Roseisolibacter agri: one gene and its partner. The protein of the gene in region 1 interacts with the protein of each later gene in a pairwise test. Links are inferred from orthologs where the notes say so. Each region holds a gene or a part of one and is shown on either strand. Other genes may lie near its edges.

What was found.
Region 2: the proteins of uvrB (region 1) and uvrA interact in binary tests that used the Escherichia coli proteins (3 or more experiments, as listed by UniProt). The link is inferred for Roseisolibacter agri from one-to-one orthologs.

The regions. Positions count from the first base shown.
Region 1 is NZ_BRXS01000006.1:412,337-416,851, forward strand. The notes cover bases 1,522-4,515. They hold uvrB (excinuclease ABC subunit UvrB), read right to left. Parts: upstream 4,076-4,515; coding sequence 1,967-4,075; downstream 1,522-1,966. Other genes in these bases: tsaE (tRNA (adenosine(37)-N6)-threonylcarbamoyltransferase complex ATPase subunit type 1 TsaE), read right to left, coding at 1,522-1,965; rosag_RS20235 (hypothetical protein), read right to left, coding at 4,148-4,402; rosag_RS20240 (RelA/SpoT family protein), read right to left, coding at 4,395-4,515. In the rest of the region: rosag_RS20210 (single-stranded DNA-binding protein), read right to left, coding at 1-110; rimI (ribosomal protein S18-alanine N-acetyltransferase), read right to left, coding at 201-743; tRNA (adenosine(37)-N6)-threonylcarbamoyltransferase complex dimerization subunit type 1 TsaB, read right to left, coding at 749-1,483; more of tsaE, read right to left, coding at 1,489-1,521. UniProt on the Escherichia coli protein: The UvrABC repair system catalyzes the recognition and processing of DNA lesions. A damage recognition complex composed of 2 UvrA and 2 UvrB subunits scans DNA for abnormalities.
Region 2 is NZ_BRXS01000004.1:197,959-202,200, reverse strand. What follows is about bases 1-3,482. They hold uvrA (excinuclease ABC subunit UvrA), read right to left. Parts: upstream 3,093-3,482; coding sequence 201-3,092; downstream 1-200. Other genes in these bases: cutA (divalent-cation tolerance protein CutA), read left to right, coding at 3,248-3,482; rosag_RS13020 (ScyD/ScyE family protein), read left to right, coding at 1-116. In the rest of the region: more of cutA, read left to right, coding at 3,483-3,589; rosag_RS13005 (PEP-CTERM sorting domain-containing protein), read left to right, coding at 3,722-4,242. UniProt on the Escherichia coli protein: The UvrABC repair system catalyzes the recognition and processing of DNA lesions. UvrA is an ATPase and a DNA-binding protein. A damage recognition complex composed of 2 UvrA and 2 UvrB subunits scans DNA for abnormalities.

The DNA.
Region 1 (4,515 bases):
CTGGTGGCAAGGGAGAACTGGGCCACGCGGTTCCCGCCGGGCGTGGCACGCACCTCAGGATCGCTGCCGAGGTTTCCGATCAACGTCACCTTGTTCAAGCTTCTGCTCACGATATCCTCCCGGTTGAGTAAGGTCCGACCTCGTACAGCACCTCGTACAGCGCACGGTACCGGCGTCTCGTCGCCAGGCCCGCATCCAATCTACGCACGCCGGGTCCGTTCGACGCCCCCGGCCGTGTCCTGCCCGCGCGGCGCCGCCAGCTCGCAGCGCAGCACCAGCGCGTCCTCCACGGGCTCGCGGTAGTATCGCTTCCGCCGCCCGAGCTCGATGAAGCCGCGCGACGCGTAGAGCCGCCGCGCGACCGCGTTCGACTCGCGCACCTCCAGGAACATGTGCCCGACGCCGCGCCGGCGTCCCTCGGCCAGCGCGGCGTCCAGGAGGCGCGCGCCGACGCCCGTGCCGCGCGCCGACGGCGCGACCGCGATGTTCGCCACCTCGCCCTCGTCCAGCACGTACCATGCGACCAGGTAGCCCACGGGCGCGCTCGCGCCGGGCGCGCTGCCCGCATCCGCGACGAGGAAGAAGACGTCCCCGTTCCGCGCCAGCGTCGCGAACGAGTCGCGCGACCACGGATCGCTGAACGCGAGCCGCTCGATCGCGGCGATCGCGTCCACGTCGGCCAGGGTCGCGCGCCGCAGGCGGACCGTCGGCGCCGACGCGTCGCGCGCGGCGAGGTCGCGCATCGCGCTCACGGCAGCAGCGCGCCCACGGCGTCCGCCGGCAGCGCGCGCCCGTGCTGCGCCTCCCACTTCACCTGCGCCTCCGCCTTGCGGCCGTAGTCCGGCTCCCAGAGGGCGAGATCCACCGGCGCGAGGGCGAGCGCCGCCGCGTCGCCCACGCGGCGCTCGTCGAGCGCGAGCGCGAAGCCCGCGACGCCGCGCGCCGTGGCGGTCGCCGCGTTCGCGTCGAGCACCCCACGCGCATGATGCGTCGCGACGAGTCCGTCGACCGCGTCGCCCCCGTGCACACCGAGGAAGTCGTAGCCGACGACGCGCGGCGCGTGCCCCGACGCCTCCAGCGTCACGAGCGCCGCGTACCGCTCGCCGCGCATCGCGTCGAGCGTCACGAGCCAGCGGCCGTCGTGGGGCGCGGTCGACGCGGCCGCGAGCGCGAGCGACGGCGCGGCCACCAGCGCGCAGTCCCACACCGTCGCCAGCCCCTTGGCGATGGCGCCCGCGATGCGCAGGCTGGTGAAGCTCCCCGGGCCGCCGCCGCACACGATCGCGGCCAACGCGCCGGCCGGCACGCCCGCGTCGTCCAGCGCGGCCGCGACCGCGGGCATCAGCCGCTCCTCGTCGGCGCCACGCATGGCCGCCGTCCGCTCGGCCACCACCACGCCGGCGCGCAGCACCGCGACGCTCGCGGCGGCGGTGCTCGCGTCGAGCGCGAGGATCGCGTCGTCCGGGCGATTCGACCGGGACATGCGCGTCACCCGGCGAGCAGCAGGCGCCGCGACGCGTCGCCCGGCAGGTGCTCGAGGTCGAGCGGGACGTGTCCGGGCAGGCGGTCGCCCGCGCGCTCCGGCCACTCCACCAGCACCAGCGCGTGCGCGCCCATCACGTCGTCCCACCCGATGTTCTCGAGGTCGCGCACGTCTTCCAGACGATAGAGATCGAGGTGGTAGACGGGCCCGCGCGGCGACGCGTACTCGTGCACCAGCGCGTACGTCGGGCTCGTGACCTCACCCGTCACGCCGTAGCCGCGGCAGATCGCCTGCACGAGCGTGGTCTTCCCCGCCCCGAGGTCGCCCGCGAGCGTGACGACCATCGGCGCGTGGGCCGCGCGCCCGAAGCGCACGCCCCACGCGTCCAGCTCGTCGCGCGTCAGCGCGAGCCGGCTGCGCCCCGCCAGCGGCGGCACGCGCGGGCCGTGATGCCCGCTCGGCGACGTGAACCCGGCGTCCACGTCAGCGCTCCGCGCGCAGCGAGGCCAGCCCGCCGCCGCGGCTGCCGCCGGCCGCCGCCGACGCGCCGCCCATGCGCGCCTTCACCTCGAACAGCTGGTCGCGCAGGCGCGCCGCCTGCTCGAAGTCGAGCGCCTTCGCGGCCTCCTTCATCTCCGCCTCCAGCTCCGCGATGAGGGTGGCCGGATCCTTCGTGTCGTAGCCCGGCGCGCGCTCCGCCACCTTCGCGGCCGCCTTCTTCTTGCCGCCGCGGCCGCGGCCCTTCTCGTCCTGCTCCTCCTCGCGCTCCTCGCGGGCGTCGGCCACGCGCGTCACGAAGCGCACGTGCTCGATGCTCTTCGCCACGGTGAAGGGCGTGATGCCGTGCTCCTCGTTGTGCCGCATCTGCGTCTCGCGGCGCCGCGCCGTCTCGTCGAGGCAGCGCTGCATCGAGCCGGTGACGCGGTCCGCGTAGAAGATCGCGCGGCCGTTCACGTTGCGGGCGGCGCGGCCCACGGTCTGGATCAGCGAGCGGTCGCTGCGCAGGAAGCCCTCCTGGTCCGCGTCGAGGATGGCCACCAGCGACACCTCGGGCATGTCGAGCCCCTCGCGCAGCAGGTTGATGCCCACCAGCACGTCGAACTCGCCCAGCCGCAGCCCGCGCACGATCTCGACGCGCTCAATCGCGTCGATGTCGGAGTGCATGTACTTCACGCGCACGCCGACCTGCTGCAGGTAGTCGGTGAGGTCCTCGGACATGCGCTTGGTGAGCGTCGTGACCAGCACGCGCTCGCCGCGCCGCTCGCGGATGCGGATCTCGTTCAGCAGGTCGTCGACCTGGCCCTTCACCGGGCGGATCTCGATCTCGGGGTCGATGAGCCCCGTCGGGCGGATCACCTGCTCGACGACGACGCCCTCGGACAGCTCGAGCTCCAGCTCACCCGGCGTCGCCGACACGGCGACCATGCGCGGCGTCAGCGCCAGGAACTCGTCGAAGATCAGCGGGCGGTTGTCGAGCGCGCTCGGCAGCCGGAAGCCGTAGTCGACGAGCGTCAGCTTGCGCGCGCGGTCGCCGTTGTACATGCCGCGGATCTGCGGCAGCGTGACGTGGCTCTCGTCCACCACCACGAGGAAGTCCTCGGGGAAGTAGTCGAAGAGGCACGCCGGGCGCTCGCCGCCCTCGCGGCCCGAGAGGTGGCGCGAGTAGTTCTCGATGCCCGCACACGTCCCGATCTCGAGCATCATCTCGATGTCGAAGTTCGTGCGCTGCTCCAGCCGCTGCGCCTCCAGCAGCTTCCCCTCGTTGCGCATCACCGCGAGGCGCTCCTCGAGCTCCGCGCGGATCGCCTTCACCGCGCGCTCCAGGCTGGGGCGGTTGGTGATGAAGTGCTTGGCGGGGTAGATGGCCGACTTCTCGAGCGTCGCGATCGTCTCGCCGGTGAGCGCGTTGATCTTGGAGATGCGCTCGATCTCGTCGCCCCACAGCTCCACGCGCACGCCCTGCTCCTCGTAGGCCGGCAGGATCTCGACGGTGTCGCCGCGCACGCGGAAGGTGCCGCGCTCGAACGCGACGTCGTTGCGGCTGTACTGGATGGCCACCAGCTGCCGCAGGATCTCGTCGCGCGCGACCTTCTGGCCGCGCTGCAGCTCGACCATGCGCGCCTTGTACTCGACCGGATCGCCGAGGCCGTAGATCGCGCTCACCGTGGAGACGATGATGACGTCCTCGCGCTCCATCAGCGACGACGTGGCGCGCAGCCGCAGCCGGTCGATGTCCTCGTTGATCGACGCGTCCTTCTCGATGTACGTGTCGCTCGACGGGACGTACGCCTCGGGCTGGTAGTAGTCGTAGTACGAGATGAAGTACTCGACCGCGTTCGTCGGGAAGAAGCTCTTGAGCTCCCCGTACAGCTGCGCCGCCAGCGTCTTGTTGTGCGACAGCACGAGCGTCGGGCGCCCGTGGTTCGCGATGACGTGGGCCATCGTCATCGTCTTGCCCGAGCCCGTGACGCCCAGGAGCGTCTGGAAGCGGTCGCCGCGGGCGAGGCCGGCGGTCAGCTCCTTGATGGCGCGGGGCTGGTCCCCCGCGGGGGCGAACGGGGCCTGCACGTGGAACTCGGCGCGGTCGGTCATGCGAGCAATCTAACCTCCCCTGCCGGTTTCCGTTCGGTGGACCTGCGCGGGCCCCGCCCGCGGGCGCTGGCGCTACTGGAGACGCGGGTACTCGGGCCGGGCGCCGCCGCCTCCCGCCGACGGTGCGGCGGGCTGGCGGGCGGGCGGCGCGGTCGGCTGGCCGGCCGCCGGCTGCGCCCCGGCCGGTGGCAGGGGAGGCATGTGCCGCGCCGCGCGGCGCACGAACACCGCCCCGGCGACGGCGGCCAGCAGGGCGACGCCGAGCGCGACGAGGGCCCGCGCGGGCGGCGCGGCGGCGGGACGGGACTCCGAGCGCACGTCACTCATCGGAGACGTCCAGCCGCTCGCGGCGGGCCACCTCGCCGATCCCCTTCACCCGCCGGATGACGCGGATGATCTTCTGCAGGTGGGTGAGGTTCTCGACCTCCACCACCACCGAG
Region 2 (4,242 bases), on another replicon or contig:
TCGCGGAGAACCTCCCCGCCGCGACGGCGATCGCCATCGGCGACGACGGCGCGTTCTACGTCGCGATCAACGGGAACGTCGCCGGCCGCGGACAGGTGCTGCGCATCGTGCCCTGAGCTTCCGACGCCACCGCATGCACGAGGGGCCCGCATCGCGCGATGCGGGCCCCTCGTGCGTCACGCGCGACAGCCGCTGCGGCGTCAGCCCGCCTTGCGCTTGCGCAGCGCCGGCAGCAGCGGCCGCAGGTAGTGGCCCGTGTGGCTGGCGTCGATCTGGGCGACCGTCTCGGGCGTGCCCGCGGCGACGATCTGTCCGCCGCGCGTGCCGCCCTCGGGCCCGAGGTCGATCACCCAGTCCGCCGTCTTGATGACGTCCAGCGAGTGCTCGATCACGAGCACCGTGTTTCCGCGGTCGACCAGGCGGTGCAGGACGTCGAGCAGCAGGCGCACGTCCTCGAAGTGCAGGCCCGTAGTGGGCTCGTCGAGGATGTAGAGCGTGCGGCCCGTGTCGCGCTTCGACAGCTCGGTCGCCAGCTTCACGCGCTGCGCCTCGCCGCCCGAGAGCGTCGTCGCGCTCTGCCCCAGGTGGATGTAGCCGAGCCCCACGTCGCGCAGCGTCTCGAGCTTCTGCGCGATGCGCGGCTGGTTCTCGAAGATCCCGCACGCGTCCTCGACGGTCAGGTCGAGCACGTCGGCGATGGAGAGCCCGCGGAAGCGCACCTCCAGCGTCTCGCGGTTGAAGCGCTTCCCCTTGCAGACGTCGCACGGCACGAAGACGTCGGGGAGGAAGTGCATCTCGATCTTCACCAGGCCGTCGCCCTGGCACGCCTCGCAGCGCCCGCCCTTCACGTTGAACGAGAAGCGCCCCGGCCCGTAGCCGCGGATCTTCGCCTCGGGCATCTCGGCGAACAGCTCGCGGATGGGCGTGAACAGCCCGGTGTACGTCGCCGGGTTGGAGCGCGGCGTGCGGCCGATCGGGCTCTGGTCGATGTCGATGACCTTGTCGATGTGCTCCAGCCCGACGATCCGGTCGTGCACGCCCGGGATCGTGCGCGCGCGGTAGAAGTGCCGCGCCAGCGCGCGATGCAGGATGTCCTCGACGAGCGTGGACTTCCCGGAGCCGGACACGCCGGTCACCGACACGAAGCAGCCGAGCGGGATCTCGAAGTCGACGCCACGCAGGTTGTGCTCGCGCGCGTTCTCGACGCGGATCACGCGCTGCGCGTCGCGCGGGCGGCGCTCCGGCCGCACCGGGATCTCGCGCTTCCCGTTCAGGTACTGCGCGGTCACCGACTTCGGGTTGCGCAGCACCTCCTTCACGGTGCCGGCCGCGATCACCTCGCCGCCGTGCTTCCCCGCCCCGGGCCCGAGGTCGATCAGGTGGTCCGCCTCGCGCATCGTCTCCTCGTCGTGCTCGACGACGATGACGGTGTTGCCGAGGTCGCGCAGCTGCTTCAGCGTCGCCAGCAGGCGCCCGTTGTCGCGCTGGTGCAGCCCGATCGACGGCTCGTCGAGGATGTACAGCACGCCCACCAGCCGCGACCCGATCTGCGTCGCCAGTCGGATGCGCTGCGCCTCGCCGCCCGACAGCGACTCGGCCGAGCGGTTGAGCGTCAGGTAGTCGAGCCCCACGTCGACGAGGAACGAGAGGCGCTCGCGCACCTCCTTGAGGATCGGGCCCGCGATCTCGGGGTCGAGCCCCGGCCGCCCGTCGCCGCGCACCGGCACCGACGCGAAGAAGTCGCGCGCGGCCGAGATCGACTGCTCGACGACCTCGCCGATGTTGAAGCCGTTCACGGTGACCGCGAGCGACTCGGGCTTCAGGCGGCGCCCCGCGCACGAGGAGCACGGCGTCGCCACCATGTACTCCTCCAGCTCCATGCGGATCGCGTCGCTCGAGGTCTCCTCGTAGCGGCGCTGCACGTTGCGGAGGATGCCCTCCCACTGCACCTCGGTCGTCGTCGCGGCCTTCGCGGCCGTGCGTCCCTTCGCCGCCGTCTTGCGCGCGGGTGCGGGCGCGTCGCCCGCGCCGTGCAGCAGCGCGTGCTGCACGCGCGCGGGCAGCTTCCCCCACTCGGTGTTGAGGTTGAAGTCGAGCGCCTTCGCGAGCCCCGGCAGGATCACCTTCTTCAGGTAGCCGTCCGGCTCACCCCACGGCAGCACCACGCCCTCGAGGATGCTGATGCTCGGATCGCCGAGGACCAGCTGCGCGCTGACTTCCTTGCGCGTGCCCAGGCCGCCGCACGACGGGCAGGCGCCGAACGGGGAGTTGAACGAGAACTGCCGCGGCTCCAGCTCCGGCAGCGAGATGCCGCACACCGGGCAGCCGTAGCGCTCCGAGAACAGGTGCACGTCGGGCTGCGCGCCCTCGGCCGAATACTCGACGACCTCCACGAGCCCGTCGGCGAGCCGCAGCGCGGTCTCGAGCGAGTCGGTCAGGCGGCCGCGATCCTCGGCGCGCACCACCAGGCGGTCGACGACGACCGAGATGCTGTGGTTCTGGCGCTTGTTGAGCTTCGGCGGATCGGCGAGCTCGATCAGCTCCCCGTCGACGACGGCGCGCACGAAGCCCTGCTTGCGCGCGCCCTCGAACAGCTCGCGGAACTCGCCCTTGCGGCCCTGCACGAGCGGCGCGCGGATCTCGAGCCGCGTCCCCTCCTCCCACGTCAGCACCGTCTCGGCGATCTGGACGGGGCTCTGGCGCTGCACGGCGCGCCCGCAGTTGGGGCAGTGCGGCGTACCGGCGCGCGCGTACAGCAGGCGCAGGTAGTCGTAGATCTCGGTGACCGTGCCGACCGTCGAGCGCGGGTTGTTGCCCGTGTTCTTCTGCTCGATCGAGATCGCCGGCGAGAGCCCCTCGATGACGTCGACGTCGGGCTTCTCCATCAGCCCGAGGAACTGGCGCGCGTAGGCCGAGAGCGACTCCACGTAGCGCCGCTGCCCCTCGGCGTAGATGGTGTCGAAGGCGAGCGACGACTTCCCGGAGCCCGACAAGCCCGTGATGACGGTGAGCTTGTCGCGCGGGATGGTGACGTCGACGTTCTTGAGGTTGTGCGCGCGCGCGCCGCGCACGATCAGGGCTTCTTCTGCCATAACCTGCGTAAGCTCACCGCCCGGCGGGCTCCAGACAAGCGGCGGGATCGGGGAATCTTCGGGCGGCCGCGAGAAGTGCCCGTAGCGATGGATCGGCCCACCGGCGAGGTTGCCGACGAGCGCGTGCCCGCAGGCTTCCCGTCCCCGCCGCCGCCATGCCCGACGCCACCGTCGTGGTCCTCACGACCCTCGCCTCCGAGGAGGAGGCGGTCCCGTTCGTCCGGACCCTGCTCGACCTGCGGCTGATCGCCTGCGGGACGATCCTCCCGCCGGCGCGGTCGTTCTACCGGTGGGAGGGGAAGATGGCCGACGAGCGTGAGGTCGTCGTGCTGCTGAAGACGCGGCGCGAGCGGCTCGACGGGCTCAAGGAGGCGTTCGACCGCCTGCACCCGTACGACACGCCCGAGCTGCTGGCGCTCCCGGTGCACGCGGGGCTGCCACGCTACCTCGGCTGGATCGCGGCGGAGGCGACGGGCGAGAACGCCGGCGCGAGCTGAGTGGACGGCTCGCCCGCAGTCAGGGTGTGGTGCGTGCGCCACGTTGCACCTTCGATGAACGATGTGTAACGTGGCGCCGCGACCGACCCCGGCGCCCTCAGGCCGGGACCGTCTACCCACGCCACCCGTCCCATGTCGAGATCGTCCGCCGTGCTCCGGAGCGCCGCCCTCGCCCTCGGTGCGATCACGCTCCTGAGCGCGCGCGATGCCGCCGCCCAGTTCACCGGCATCGCCACCAACGGAAGCGCCGCCGTCCTGGACGGCGGCAGCACGCTCCAGCTGACGCCGAACCTGGGCAGTCAGGCCGGCTCCGCCTTCTTCACGACGCCGCTCGCGCTCGACGCCGGCACCGCCTTCACGGCGGGCTTCCGCGTGTCGCTCCAGGGCACGCCGACCCAGGCGGACGGCATCGCGCTCGTCCTGCAGAGCGACCCGCGCGGGACGGCCGCGCTGGGCGCTGGCGGCGGTGCGATCGGCTACTCCAGCTCGGGCGCGATCACGCCGAGCGTCGCCCTGACCCTCCAGACGTACTTCAACAACGATCTCGCGATCGGCACCAACGGCCAGATCGGCAACATCGCGAGCACGCAGATGGGCAACCTCGGCAGCCGGTCGAGCAACATCTTCGACGTCGTGCTGAGCTATGGCGGTGG